DNA from 4 places in the Paenibacillus sp. BC26 genome. Region 3 is predicted to be linked to each of the others. Evidence: riboswitches for the same ligand, from Rfam matches in the RefSeq annotation. Region 3 holds a riboswitch; each other region holds the start of a gene.
What was found. A riboswitch is a leader RNA that binds a small molecule or an ion and turns the genes downstream of it on or off. The one in region 3 is predicted to bind cyclic di-AMP.
Positions count from the first base shown of each region.

Region 1: it holds a riboswitch for cyclic di-AMP, as region 3 does, so the genes downstream of both, BM412_RS30720 (3D domain-containing protein) here and BM412_RS17695 (3D domain-containing protein) in region 3, are expected to answer to the same signal.
Region 2: it holds a riboswitch for cyclic di-AMP, as region 3 does, so the genes downstream of both, BM412_RS31620 (hypothetical protein) here and BM412_RS17695 (3D domain-containing protein) in region 3, are expected to answer to the same signal.
Region 4: it holds a riboswitch for cyclic di-AMP, as region 3 does, so the genes downstream of both, BM412_RS25260 (histidine kinase) here and BM412_RS17695 (3D domain-containing protein) in region 3, are expected to answer to the same signal.

Region 1 covers NZ_FPAD01000008.1:62,221-65,334, forward strand. The annotation lists gene rnmV (ribonuclease M5) at 1-65, opposite strand, end outside; gene BM412_RS30720 (3D domain-containing protein) at 182-1,330, opposite strand; cyclic di-AMP (ydaO/yuaA leader) riboswitch at 1,553-1,838, opposite strand; gene BM412_RS30725 (TatD family hydrolase) at 2,026-2,790, opposite strand; gene BM412_RS30730 (HD domain-containing protein) at 2,811-3,114, opposite strand, start outside.
Region 2 covers NZ_FPAD01000011.1:33,656-36,769, reverse strand. The annotation lists gene thpR (RNA 2',3'-cyclic phosphodiesterase) at 1-525, opposite strand, end outside; gene BM412_RS31625 (spermidine synthase) at 550-1,290, opposite strand; cyclic di-AMP (ydaO/yuaA leader) riboswitch at 1,548-1,718, shown strand; gene BM412_RS31620 (hypothetical protein) at 1,843-2,259, shown strand; gene BM412_RS32965 (potassium-transporting ATPase subunit F) at 2,544-2,621, shown strand; gene kdpA (potassium-transporting ATPase subunit KdpA) at 2,653-3,114, shown strand, end outside.
Region 3 covers NZ_FPAD01000002.1:283,077-286,190, forward strand. The annotation lists gene BM412_RS17690 (polysaccharide deacetylase family protein) at 1-850, shown strand, start outside; gene BM412_RS17695 (3D domain-containing protein) at 894-1,685, opposite strand; cyclic di-AMP (ydaO/yuaA leader) riboswitch at 1,794-1,998, opposite strand; gene BM412_RS17700 (ATP-binding protein) at 2,065-3,114, opposite strand, start outside.
Region 4 covers NZ_FPAD01000004.1:385,433-388,546, forward strand. The annotation lists gene BM412_RS25260 (histidine kinase) at 1-1,432, opposite strand, end outside; cyclic di-AMP (ydaO/yuaA leader) riboswitch at 1,626-1,778, opposite strand; gene BM412_RS25265 (DUF445 domain-containing protein) at 1,980-3,114, opposite strand, start outside.

The sequences.
Region 1 (3,114 bases), on a different contig from region 3:
TCTACGGCACGCTTGATGGCAACCGTATCGTCTTTACCTTCTACTACAATGATTTCTTTAATCATGGGACTCCATTCCTTCCCTTCCGTACAACATGCAAAAAGAAGAGGCATCGCCTCTTCTTATGATGGCATATTTACGCGCGAAATACGATACGCATGTTCAACCCGCGGAAATACGTCTACAGTGCTTCCGGTTTCTTCGGACCCAGCACGTATACAGTATAGCCCCGCTTCCGCCCAAATTTATCGGCATACGACTCGCTGTCAAAATAAACATCAATCTTGTTGCCTTTGACTGCGCTGCCCGTATCCTCAGCTCGGCGGAAACCGATTCCTTCGATATACACCCACCAGCCGATCGGAATAACTTTCGGGTCGACCGCAATGGTACGGCCTTCCTGAACACGTGCTCCCGATGCGGTTATGCCGTACTGTGGATGGTTCTTGCCTTTACCCGTCGAAGCTAAGCCGGCTGAATAAGCCGTAAGAGTTACGTTCTTTATTACTTTCTTTGCACTGAAAGTAACGCCCCGTTTCGTCATGGTCGAGACGCTCGGCGAATTCGCCCGCAGCATCGTTACCTTCGGTTCAGGCTTCTTCGTCCCGATCGAAACAATCTGATCGACAGAAGGTGACTTGGTCAGCTTCTCGACCAGTGTCTGCGAGACTAGGACACCGTCTTCGAAAGTCTTTTCATAACGTTTAACGACAGTGCCTTGTTTACCCGTTTGGACAAGCTGTTCTTTCCCTTGCGCTAGCTTGGGATCATCCTTCTTCACAATGGAGAAAGGAACGGGGTGGGTACTCTCCGAGATCTTCGTATCAATCCGAGTAATTGAAATAATCATATTCGGTTTAAGTGACGAAGATAACGAAGGTACTACCTTATCTTGACTGCGTATCGATATATGAGCCTGATCGATCGCCGCCTGTACGGTTCTTTCTGTCGTGTACAACGTTCTTGCTTTGCCGTCAGCTTTTACAATAAGAGGCACCGCTTGATTAATAACGATACGGTCACCGTCTTTAATACCGCCATCCAGCGGCATCGACACTTTATCATAAGTGCCAATTGCAATAGCTTGTTCATCCAGTAGGCGTTGAAGGACCCATTGCTTCGTAGAGACAATGGTTTCTCGTCCATTCACTACTACGGACACGCGCTTGTCAGCCGTTCCGTACAACAACACCAGAAACATGAAAGTCATAGCGATTGAGATCATGGCGCTTAGTACAATTAAACGCATGTTCTCATGCTTCCATCGCAATGCGAAAGACATGCTGGATGATCGTTTCCCATGGGTGTCCTTAAGCTGGAGTGCTCCCATTTCTTCGGTCCTCCTTACATAGCCCCGCCGCCTTTGTTACGCATGATTACATAGACGCGACTATAGAGATTTTCTTTCCAAATTCAGCCCCGGACCACTTCCATAATACAGCTTTTGTCGTCAGTTTATGCTTCTTTCAAACAAAAAGAAGCCCGACGACAGAGGATCTGTTTCGTGGCTTCCCATTAGACAATGGTAGCATGGAGTTGCATTCACGAGGTTGATCTCTCTTATTGACGCTTACGAGGTTAGCTGTCGGATTCGGGCGTGAGAGTCGCCCTATTCGCTAATGGCACGATATAACAATAGCTGCGCCGGTCGCAAAATTCACCCCAAGAAGAATTTCATGTCTATCACTGTCTGCCTTTGTACCAAACCGTGTCGCCCTTTAGTCGACGAACACGTTTTTAAGGGGAAGAAACGAACGAGCTGTTTCTTCTTGATACAAACAGTTTCAACAATTGGTTCCCCCGCTCTCCGAACTCCGGAGATTAAGCGTTTTATTGGAAAAGGAATACAAGTTTTGTTGCTCTGAAATGAATCATACCGTCTACCGCGCCACATTGTAAAGAACTGATTAATGACGATTTTAACGAATTTCAAGGAAAAATAGGCGAAAAGTAAGCAATTTCTTCAATCAAAATCAGTTTTATCACGAGAATAGTCCCAAATCCTTGCTTTCAAACCCGTTTTCATCAGATTCCAAAACATTTCATTGCATTTTCCGTGGTTATTTTGCCGACTTCCTCTACACTTTTACCCGTTATCTCCGAGATTGTGTTTGCTACAAGACGGACGAATGAAGACTCATTTCGTTTCCCGCGATGGGGATGAGGAGCCAAATAAGGAGCATCCGTTTCGATCAAAATTCGGTCCAGAGGCACTTGTGAAAGCACTTCCTTTGGCACCCTTGCATTGGTGAATGTAAGCGGTCCACCGAACGAAATATAGAAGTTCATATCGAGACATTGTTTCGCCGTTTCCCAGCTGCCGGAGAAGCAGTGCATGACGCCGCCAACGTCCTTGGCATCCTCTTCTCGGAGCAATCGAACGACATCCTCGTGAGCATCGCGGTTATGAATGACGATTGGCATCCGTTTCTGCTTGGCTAATTGGATTTGTTCGCGGAATACACGCTGCTGAACATCCTTAGGGGAGGTGTCCCAGTGGTAATCAAGACCAATTTCGCCGATCGCCACGACCTTTGGATGATCACACAGGGATGCAATCCAGTCTAGATCTTCGGGACGCATATCAATGCTGTCAACCGGATGCCAGCCAACGGCGGCGTAAATAAAGGAATACTGCTCGGCAAGCGCCATCGTGGTTGGAATTGTTTCACGGTTGAAACCGATATTGATGAGCTTATGTACGCCGGCAGCCTGCGCTCTTTCGATAACTTCTGCTCGGTCTTCGTCGAATTTATGCGAGTCTAAATGCGTATGCGTGTCGATTAACATGGTGCTTTAAGAACCCCTTTCTACATTAAAGCAAATAATTCGCGGAGTTTCGCAGGCAGCCTGTGGGCTGATTCGCGCAGCGGTTCCTCCGGGTAATAGAGGTGGTACTTACCTTGATGGATACCCGTTATAGATCGGATGATATCCGAGCGGCTTGAAATTTCCGACAATCGTTCATCACTGCTCAGCAGCAGAATCGGAGGTTTTTCCTCCTTGCCCGCAGCAGATGTTGAACCGGGACGATAAACATCGTAGGGCATGTCGTAAGGAAAGTCAATTTCCAGGTGATAGTCCGGATGAAGGCCGATTTCTTGCAGCTGTTCA
Region 2 (3,114 bases), on a different contig from region 3:
ATCCGCTGACCACTGGAGCGGGGTGCCGGAAGGAGCAGTCTGAACCTTGAAGCCGCCAAGCTGTGAAAGCTCGAAGGATTCCACGCCGGCGTAGTTCCGTGCAAGCGTGAGATGGGGGTTGTACGAGCGGCTCTCGGGCATAAGTCCCAGAGGCTTCAGCTTCTGAGCTACATTTTGTTGCAGCTTATGCAATTGCTCGACATCGCCATGGACGCCGGACCATAGGACGGAGGGGCGAATCGGGCGCCCGAAGACGCCGAGAGAGTCAACCCTCAGCTCGAAGGCGGGAACAGCAGCAGCAGCTTCGCGAAGTGCTGTTGATATCGCAGGAATAAGCGCGCTCGGCGTATCGCCCAGAAATTGCAGCGTAATGTGATAATCGTCCATATGTGCCCATTTGCGAAAGGGAAGCTCTGACTTGATGTCCTCGCACAGAATAGATAAAGACTGCTTTATGGTATCCGGAACGGAGACGGCGGCGAACAAGCGGACCGTTTCTGCCGAAGTGATGGCTGGCGTATTCATAGATTCCTATCCACCTCTCTAGTGCTAACGATCTTCGATGATATAGCCTTGCCCCAATTCGAGCTCCATAAACCCGGCCATGCGGCGCGTCTGATAGAGGATCGACTCGTTGCTGCCCGTAAGAATGTAATTGCGCCGATCGGACGCACTTTCGGCTGGCAACGCAAAAGCTTGCACAGACTGAAACACTTCCAGCAGCGTCGTATAGATGGCGTTGATATGAGCATCATTTTCACGTTTACCCATCAGATTGATGAGGATTGCGCCGTTCTCATCCAGCTTGGAAACCACAAGCTCGAAGAAGCCCTTTGAAGTCAAATGCCGCGGCGTTCCTTTATCGGAGAAGGCATCGAGCACGATAAAATCATACGTATGCTCATCCTCACATGAGAGCAGCTCGCGCCCATCGCCAACCACCACATTATCGTCGCTATAGCCAAAATATTGCCTGCTTAACGCCACGACCTGCTCGTCCAGCTCCGCAACCTTAAACCGCTTCCCCGGGCAATTCCCCGCGATCGTTCCGATACCATGTCCGATGATAAACACACGCTGAAACGCTGAATTGCTGCTGTCCATGAGGTGAATCATAGCCTGGGGATATTCAAACAAGATCCGCCCGGGTTGATCTAAATCCATAGCCCCTTGCATGGCATTGTTCGAGAACTGGAGGACACGGAATCGACCGCGCTCTCCGCCATACTCACTCGTATCGTAAACGGTAATTTCATGCTGTCCGCTGCTTTCCCGGTGCAAAATCTGCACGATGATTCAATCTCCTTCGCCTCAGTAAACCTACTAAGTCATTATGAAATCCAGCGTATCGCATCTCTGGGCCGGATTCAATGCCGAACGAAACTTTGGAAGCAATTCTAAGATAATCCATCCAAAATGAATGAGCCACCTAAATGTAAGCGCAACAATCAGCGCAATCCGCCCGAATTGGCAAAAATAGAACGATATTCCGCGTTTGCAGGAATGATCATATGGGAATAAGATTTGTCTCAACAACTGAAGAAACCTTTGACCAAACGCTGAATCCTCGAAAGGGGAGCGGGGGAACCAACCTGAAGCCGTCTCATGAATAGAGCGGCTTCTCGGGGTGAATCCACAAACAGGCGCTGCTTGTTCAGGTAGGGCACTCTCAAGCCCGAATCCGACAGCTAACCTCGTAAGCGTATGAGAGAGAACCCCCTTCAATCGAGCTTGCAACAGCTTGTTTCTTTACGCTGTGATGAGGCCCGGGAGTAGAGTTTCTCTGCTCCCGGGCCTCTTTGTGTTGTCTACCTTCTACTAACAATCAGGAGAGTGAGTATGGTGAAAGATTGCAAGATTAAAGCGATTGAGTTGTTTCAATTTGATGGGGAGCTCACCGATGAAAGGCTGCCCGGACATAGTGAAGACTGTATTTGCGGTTTGCTCGCCATTACCACGAATGACGGCGGAAGTGGATTCATTGAATTTCAGATGCACGGCTGTAACCTGAGGGGGGACATTGTGCAGTGGACGGCCATCTACCAGCGAATTAAGGGTCTGACACTTGAGGAGAGTTTGGAATATATCCACCGGAAGCAGGAAGCATGGGGAACGGAACGCACGCATTTGATGGAATCGGCATTAACGAGCCTGGCCGAGCAGCTGGATTACTCAGCGAAAGGCATATCCAACCCTAATTGCGCATTATGGAATCGCGCGTATTTATTCGACCATTCGCAGGCCTATGTATCCTTCTAAACGGCGATAACGGCAATTTTTATACTTTTTTTACACCCTAGCCCCGTTATCTTTACCCCGTTTTTACAGCAACCCGTATTAAGATTTCACTATACCGATGAGGGGGAAGCCAAGTATAGATTAATCCCTAATGGGGAAAATATTCTCAATTCACTGGTGCAGTTACAGGGAGGTAGTAAAGAGAAATGATGAATGATTTTGGAATGGTAGTATTGTTTGTTGCTGCATTTTCTATATTTTGGGGATTTCTTAAGTTTTGTGAGAAAGCCTAGGGAGGTAACGCTATGATTATCGTCGGTATTATTGCAGCTGTTCTAATTTTGTACCTTGGATTTGTATTAGTAAAACCTGAAAAATTCTAAATGGTAAGGGCGGAGGATTCATAACATGAGTATGGGATTCATACAGGTTGCCATAACGCTTATCATCATTGGCTTATTGGTTAAGCCGGTAGGCAGTTATTTAGTTAAAGTCTTTCAACGAGAAAAAACGGGGCTCGACCGTGTGTTCGGTCCCTTTGAACGCATGCTGTATCGGTTGATGGGCGTACGCGAAGATGAAGCAATGGGATGGAAACAGTATATAGCGGCCGTCCTGCTTACCAACTTCGTCATGATGATTCTACTGTATCTGGTCCTGCGGGTTCAAAGTTTCCTGCCGCTCAATCCGGATGGGATCGGCAATATGCCGGCAGCGCAGGCTTTTAATACAGCCGTATCGTTTATTACGAATACAAACTGGCAGTCGTACTCAGGTGAGAATGGACTCTCATACTTGTCTCAATTGCTTGCGATCACCTTTCCGATGTTCACGTCGGCGGCAACCGGCTTTGCAATAGCGATTGCGTTCATTCGC
Region 3 (3,114 bases):
CGATGCCGGCTCCTCGCCTGCCGACTTGCCGCGAGTCGGCAGCGTCAGCGAAAGCGAGCCACAGCAAACAGCTGAACATCATGGAAACGCGATCGGGATCGGCGCCGGTGGTGTCGGTACCAAACACGCCGAACCTTCTTTCAACAGCGAACAGAAACGCAAGAAGAAACGCAGTGCCATGTCATGGGTAAAGCTGCAGCAGCAGTTTCCCGGTTCGTTCGTCGTCTGGGGCCCGCGAGGGTCGCGCAGAGTGGCGCTGACCTTCGATGATGTGCCTGATCCGCGCTATACGCCTCAGGTGCTGGAGATTCTTGCTCGCTATAAAGTAAGAGCCACTTTCTTCGTCGTCGGCAACCGTGCAGCCAAGCACCCCGCTCTTGTACGGCGCATGCGTAAGGAAGGCCATATTATCGGCAATCATTCGTATGATCATGCGGTGTTCTCGCGCATTTCCCGCTATGCTTTCGAGCAGCAAATTTGGCAAACCGATTGGATTCTGCGTCCTCTTGCCGGATACAGTCCGAAATTTATTCGACCACCCTACGGCGAGATTACCCCTCAGCAAGTGGATTGGCTGCGGCGCAGAGGTTACATCGTGGTTAATTGGGATGTAGATTCCGTCGACTGGAAGAGTCTCGACAGCAACAGCATTCTCATCAATATCAAAAGAACGCTGCAGCCCGGATCGATTATTTTGCAGCATGCCGGCGGCGGCGAAGGACAGGATTTATCAGGGACGGTCGCTGCGCTGCCAAGGCTTATCCGGATGCTCCACAGCAAAGGGTATCAGATCGTCACGCTGCCCGAGCTGCTAAATAAACCAGAAGCTCGCGGTACGCGGACGAGGTAAAAAAACGGCAGCCCCACTGGGCTGCCGTTTGCATCGCAATATGCTATTCCAGAACAAATACTTTCACGTATTGGAAGCCAAACATCTTGGCTTGCTCTTGCGATTGCGGTACGAAAATATCGATACGGTCGCCTTTGATGGCACCGCCCATGTCTGCTGCTATGGCCATCATGCCGCCAACCGGTAGTCCGCCATGGTCATAACCCGTTACATAGACCTTGCTGCCCAGCGGGATGACGTTCGGGTCAACTGCAATTGTTCCCAGCTTAAGCGGGTTACCGAAGTAGTCCACTGCGCCCCACGAGCCATTCTCCGAAGCAGCGGCTGTATAAGCACTTGCTTTAGCTTGAACAACTTCCGAATAGTTATAATTGCTGTTGCCGATTGTGATGATTTCTTCTTTCTTGTCCAAGGAGGTCATTTTCATCGACTTCCCTACTGCTGCTTTAGACGCAGCTTTTACAGCTTTCGGTGCCGCTTTCGCTTTCATTTTTGCTTTTGAAGCTGCCTTAGGTGCTGCCTTTGCTTTTGGTGCTGCTTTAGGTGCAGCTTTCGCTTTCGCGGCCTTCTCTTTCGGCGCCGCCTTAGCGGTTTCCGCCGTCTTCACAACTTTCGAAGCAGGAATCACGATGGTAAGCCCTGCATAAATGTTGTTCGGATCAATCATCGGATTAGCTTTCAGCATTTGCTGAAGGGAAATGCCAAACTGCTTGGAAAGCTCCCAGAACGTGTCGCCGTCTTTCGCGCTGTAGGTCGATGCTGCGCTTGCCGAGTGTGTAAGAACAGCAAAGCTCAGCGCCGCAATAATCGCGCTTTTCTTCCATACCTGTTTCATCAAGTTGTATTGCCTCCTTTTGATTTACGGATGTCATCCACGTCCAACAGGTGTGGATTTATTCCGTCATCGCGATGAAGGACACACAGCTTAACAGCGTGTCATAATCTTCCTTATCGCATGCGGCCTGCGAGGTTAGTTGTCGGATTCGGATTGAGGAGTTCAACCCTACGCTTCGTGAAATAAGCGATTCACCCCAGCGCCAATTGCGCGTTCAGCACTGCATTCCGATCAAGCGGAATGTCAGGCCGGAGGGCAGTTATGCCACTCCCTAAAAGATCCCCCGTACGTTACGTTTCGGCTCGCGTAATAGAATACCATATCCGGATTAGTGAATCCTACCGGTAAATACAGGAACAGCACTCGGAATTACCATGATTTATACATTTCGCGGAAGAAAGATGCTGACCGTGGTCCCTTTCCGAGGGGTGCTCGTAATATCCATTCGTCCATGGTGGCCTTCGATAATTCGATAGCAAATCATAAGACCAAGCCCCGTTCCGCTGTCTTTCGTAGTAAAGAACGGACCGCCCAGCTTAGGCAGCTGGTCATGCGGGATGCCGATCCCTTGGTCGATGATTTCGACGATCAGCTCGCTCTGCTGATGCAGCTTCATGTCAATCGTAATGACGCCTCCACTCGGCATGGCCTCGATCGCATTCTTAAGCACATTGACGAATACCTGCTTCAGCTGGTTCTCGTCGCAGAGCAGCTCCGCTGAAGTGGCATCCGCACGCGAGACGATCTGTACGTCGCGGAGAATCGCCTGCGTCTCAAGCAGCGTCAGTACGCTTTGAATGATTTTGACCAAGTCATGCTTACGGAACTGATTGGCCTGCGGCTTGGCAAGCGCCATAAATTCCTGCACGATCGAATTGATGCGGTCCAGTTCGACGAGCATAATATCGAAATATTCATGATACTGGTCGATCTTCGTCTTCAGAAACTTCGAGAAGCCGATCAGCGACGTAAGCGGATTGCGGATTTCGTGTGCGATGCCTGCGGCCATTTGACCGGCGACAGACAGCTTCTCCGACTGAATCAGCGCTTCCTCTTCCTTCTTCCGCTCACGCATATCACGGAATACGCTTTGCACGACCGTGCCTTTATTCAAGTAATTGCGAATGCGTGTACTGGATACCTCGACGTCGATGATTTCCCCGCCTTCCGCAATCAGCTTGCATTCCAGAAACTCGTTGGGCTCATCCGTCTGCATAATTGCCTTCACACGATCTGCGGATCGCTCCCTGTAATCGGGGTGTATGTAACGGAAGCTCATATGACCCGTGGAGAAGTCGCTTTCCGAAATATTCAACAGTTTAAGACCTGCCTGATTGGCGAACAGAATATCGTTCCCGTCATGTACAAAAATCGGCTCCGGCAAATATTTGATCAATCGTTGGTAATTGTGCATATCAGACCTGGCATC
Region 4 (3,114 bases), on a different contig from region 3:
CATCGCCGTCAATGGTCAGACGAGGCACCACTTCAAGACGGCCGGCCTGATCCTGCGTTTCCGCACGGTCATGCGTCTCCATAAGGCCAACCACCACATCGATTTCTTTGCGAAGCAAATCGTTGCCCTCGCGAAGCATCATATAAGACTTGCCCGCTCCCGGCGCCGCGCCGACATAAACCTTGAATTTACCGCGGCGAATCCGCTCGATCTTCTTCTCTACCTCTTGCGCACTCAGCCTCCGGTACGGCTCGGCGGTCATCTTCGGCGTCGCCCGTTTCGTTGGCAATACCCGCTCTCCCTCATGCTCGGCTCTGTCCGCCATGAAGAAAACGTCAATGTTGCGCATCTGTTTCAGCACGCTGCCCGCGATAGAGCCCTGGGCAATCTCCTGTGCGCGCGTCTGCTTGGAATGCCCCATAACGATGCGGGTCGCATTAATCAGCATCGCGTATTTAATGAGCGCGCGCGGGATTTGTCTTCTATTATTGACCAAAATCTCTCTAAAGCCGGCATCCACCTTCTCGGTCAGCTTCAGAATGGAACGTTTGAAATCTTCTCTTTCCTTCGTAGGCTCCTGGCTCGAATCCAGGAAGACGACAACCTCCAGGTCGCCGCTAAGACGCTTCGCAATTTGCTGCCCGCGCCGGATATAGATGGAACCGTTCCAGTGATACTGGGCCGCTACCAAGATGCGTTCCGTAGCGCCGGACGGCCCGATGAAGCCCTGCTCCTCGCGGTATTTCTCCAGAGACTCGTTCACGCCCTCGGCCATCAGCCGCAGGGCAATCTCTCTGAGCTTGCCAAGGTTCCCGCGCTTGAGCAGCCCGGGATCTTTAATATTGTTTAGACGCCCTTCATTCAGGCGTGACAGAATCGTTTCCGGCGAAGCATCGATTAACCGCACCTCGTCCGCCAATTCAAGCAGATCCGCTGACACCGTACATTCCGCTGTGATGCCTGTCAATTTCTGCGCAAGCTCGGTTACCCCTTCGAGTTCGTATACATTCACGGTTGTAATGATACTGATACCGTGACTCAGAAGAAACTGGATGTCCTCCAGACGCGTCGGAAATTTCGCTTCCGGACGATTCTCGTGCGCGAGTCCGTCAACGAGCAGCACCTCCGGATTCCGTTCCAGAATGGCATCCAAATTAAGATCCTTCTTCTCCACGTCCCCCTTATACCAATGAATGCTCGGGATCCGTTCCAAATCAGCAAGCTGCTCCACCGTTTCAGGCCGGCGCATCGTCGATACTGCGCAGATGACAACCTCAATGCCTTGCTGCTTAAGCGCTTGCCCTTCACGCAGCATATGATAGGTTTTACCTGAGCCGCTCACAGCACCAACATAAATTTTAAGACGGCCGCGATGAATTTTGGAGATGGATAAGAGCATTTCTTCAGGGGTTTTGCGGCGGTAACCAGCCATGACAACTTCGCCTTCCTTTCTACATCTTTAAACTTACATAATCTTCGCAAACTTATTCTTCTTTGTGTCCATCCTTACCTAATAAACAGCACAAAAAAGAAGCCTGCAGGGAATTGCCTCTTTAACACAGAGGAACGCCTCTCGCGGCTTCTAGGCACAAGTTATCATCAAAGTGTCTATTGCACGAACAATCGTTGCCTCTCTTATACGCTTTCGAGGTTAGCTGACGGATTCGGGCGTGAGAGTCGCCCTACTTAAAGCATCGACCAAACGGTCTGTTCTTCAAGATTCACCCCAGATGAGTGGTTCCCCCGATTTCTGTTCAGAAATTCAGCGCTATAGCAGAAGATTAAGCATGAATCGTATGTTACGCCTGCGCATGTCTTTTGTAAAGGAATGCCGCAAACGGTTTCGTTCTCATTTCCAGCCAACTGGCGCGAATATAACGCTTACAATGGAGTCGATCGCAAGCAGTCTCCCTCTACCTCACTAATTTGCCGTTTCTCGCAAATAAGGCGAAATAGAACGGACTGCCCGCTGCTTCCCGCTAGTTATAACCGAAGCCCATTTCAATTAACCGCAGCAGCAGCCCGATCAGGAAGCCGCAAACGGCGCCATTGACCCGAATCCATTGCAAGTCCTGCCCCACTTTGTCTTCAATTAACTCCACGAGCTGATCATTGTCGAGTCGATCGAGATTCTCCTTCACGAACGAGCCGATCTTCGTGTGATTGCGTTCAATGAGTCCGGCGATTTGCCCTTTCAGCCATTGCTCGGCATCCTGGACCAAACCTTGGTTCTCCTCCAAGCGATCGAGCAGGCTCTCCAGCATCGGCCAGACCTTGGCTGCAAAATCCTCCGAGTGAAGGAATGCGATGCCTTTCTCGCGCAGAGATTCGAACAACCGCGTCATCTCGCCATCCAGATCAAAGGAAGCGAGCAGCTCGTCGCGCAGCGCATCGAGCTGTCCGGTTTCGGCCAACCGCGAGATCAACATCTCCAGCCCTTGATGCAGATGCTTCATTATAACGGCGCGCCGGTCGGTGCCTTGTACCTTGAGCTCATGGATCTTCGTCAAAATAAAGGATTGCAGCATCGTACCCAGTCGATCCTCATCCAGATAACCGATGAACGCGTTGACCGCAAATTGCATCAGTCCGCCCAGATTGAGCCCTTTCACGAGCTGCATCGCCGCATTGCCCAGCTCGCGGCGCATCCCTTCCGTGCTCGCCCACTCTTCCGCGCGCTCCAGCAGCAGATCAAGCAAGCGCTCGTCTACGCCATTCTCCACCGCGTTTCGCAGGAAGCCGCGTAGCGCTGCTTCCAGATCGATTCGCTCCACCGCGGAGCGAATTTCCCCCGAGAGAACAGGGACGAGCTTCTCCAGCTCGATCGCGCGCAGCGCTCCCTCGAGCAGATGCGGTAGGCGCTCGCTGTGTACAGCCGAATGAGCCGCCTGCCGAAGGGCCGGCAGCAGCTGCTTCGCAAGCTCGATCTGCTGCAGCTTCTCGATCATGCTCTCTTTGGCCAGCAGCCGATCTTCCAGCACGCGCACGATGCCATCCGACATTTTCTTGCGATTGCGAGGTAACAGAGCCGTATGCGGAATCGGAATGCGCAGCGGATGGCGAAACAGCGCCGTCACCGCAAACCAATCCGCGAGCCCCCCGATGACGCCGGCC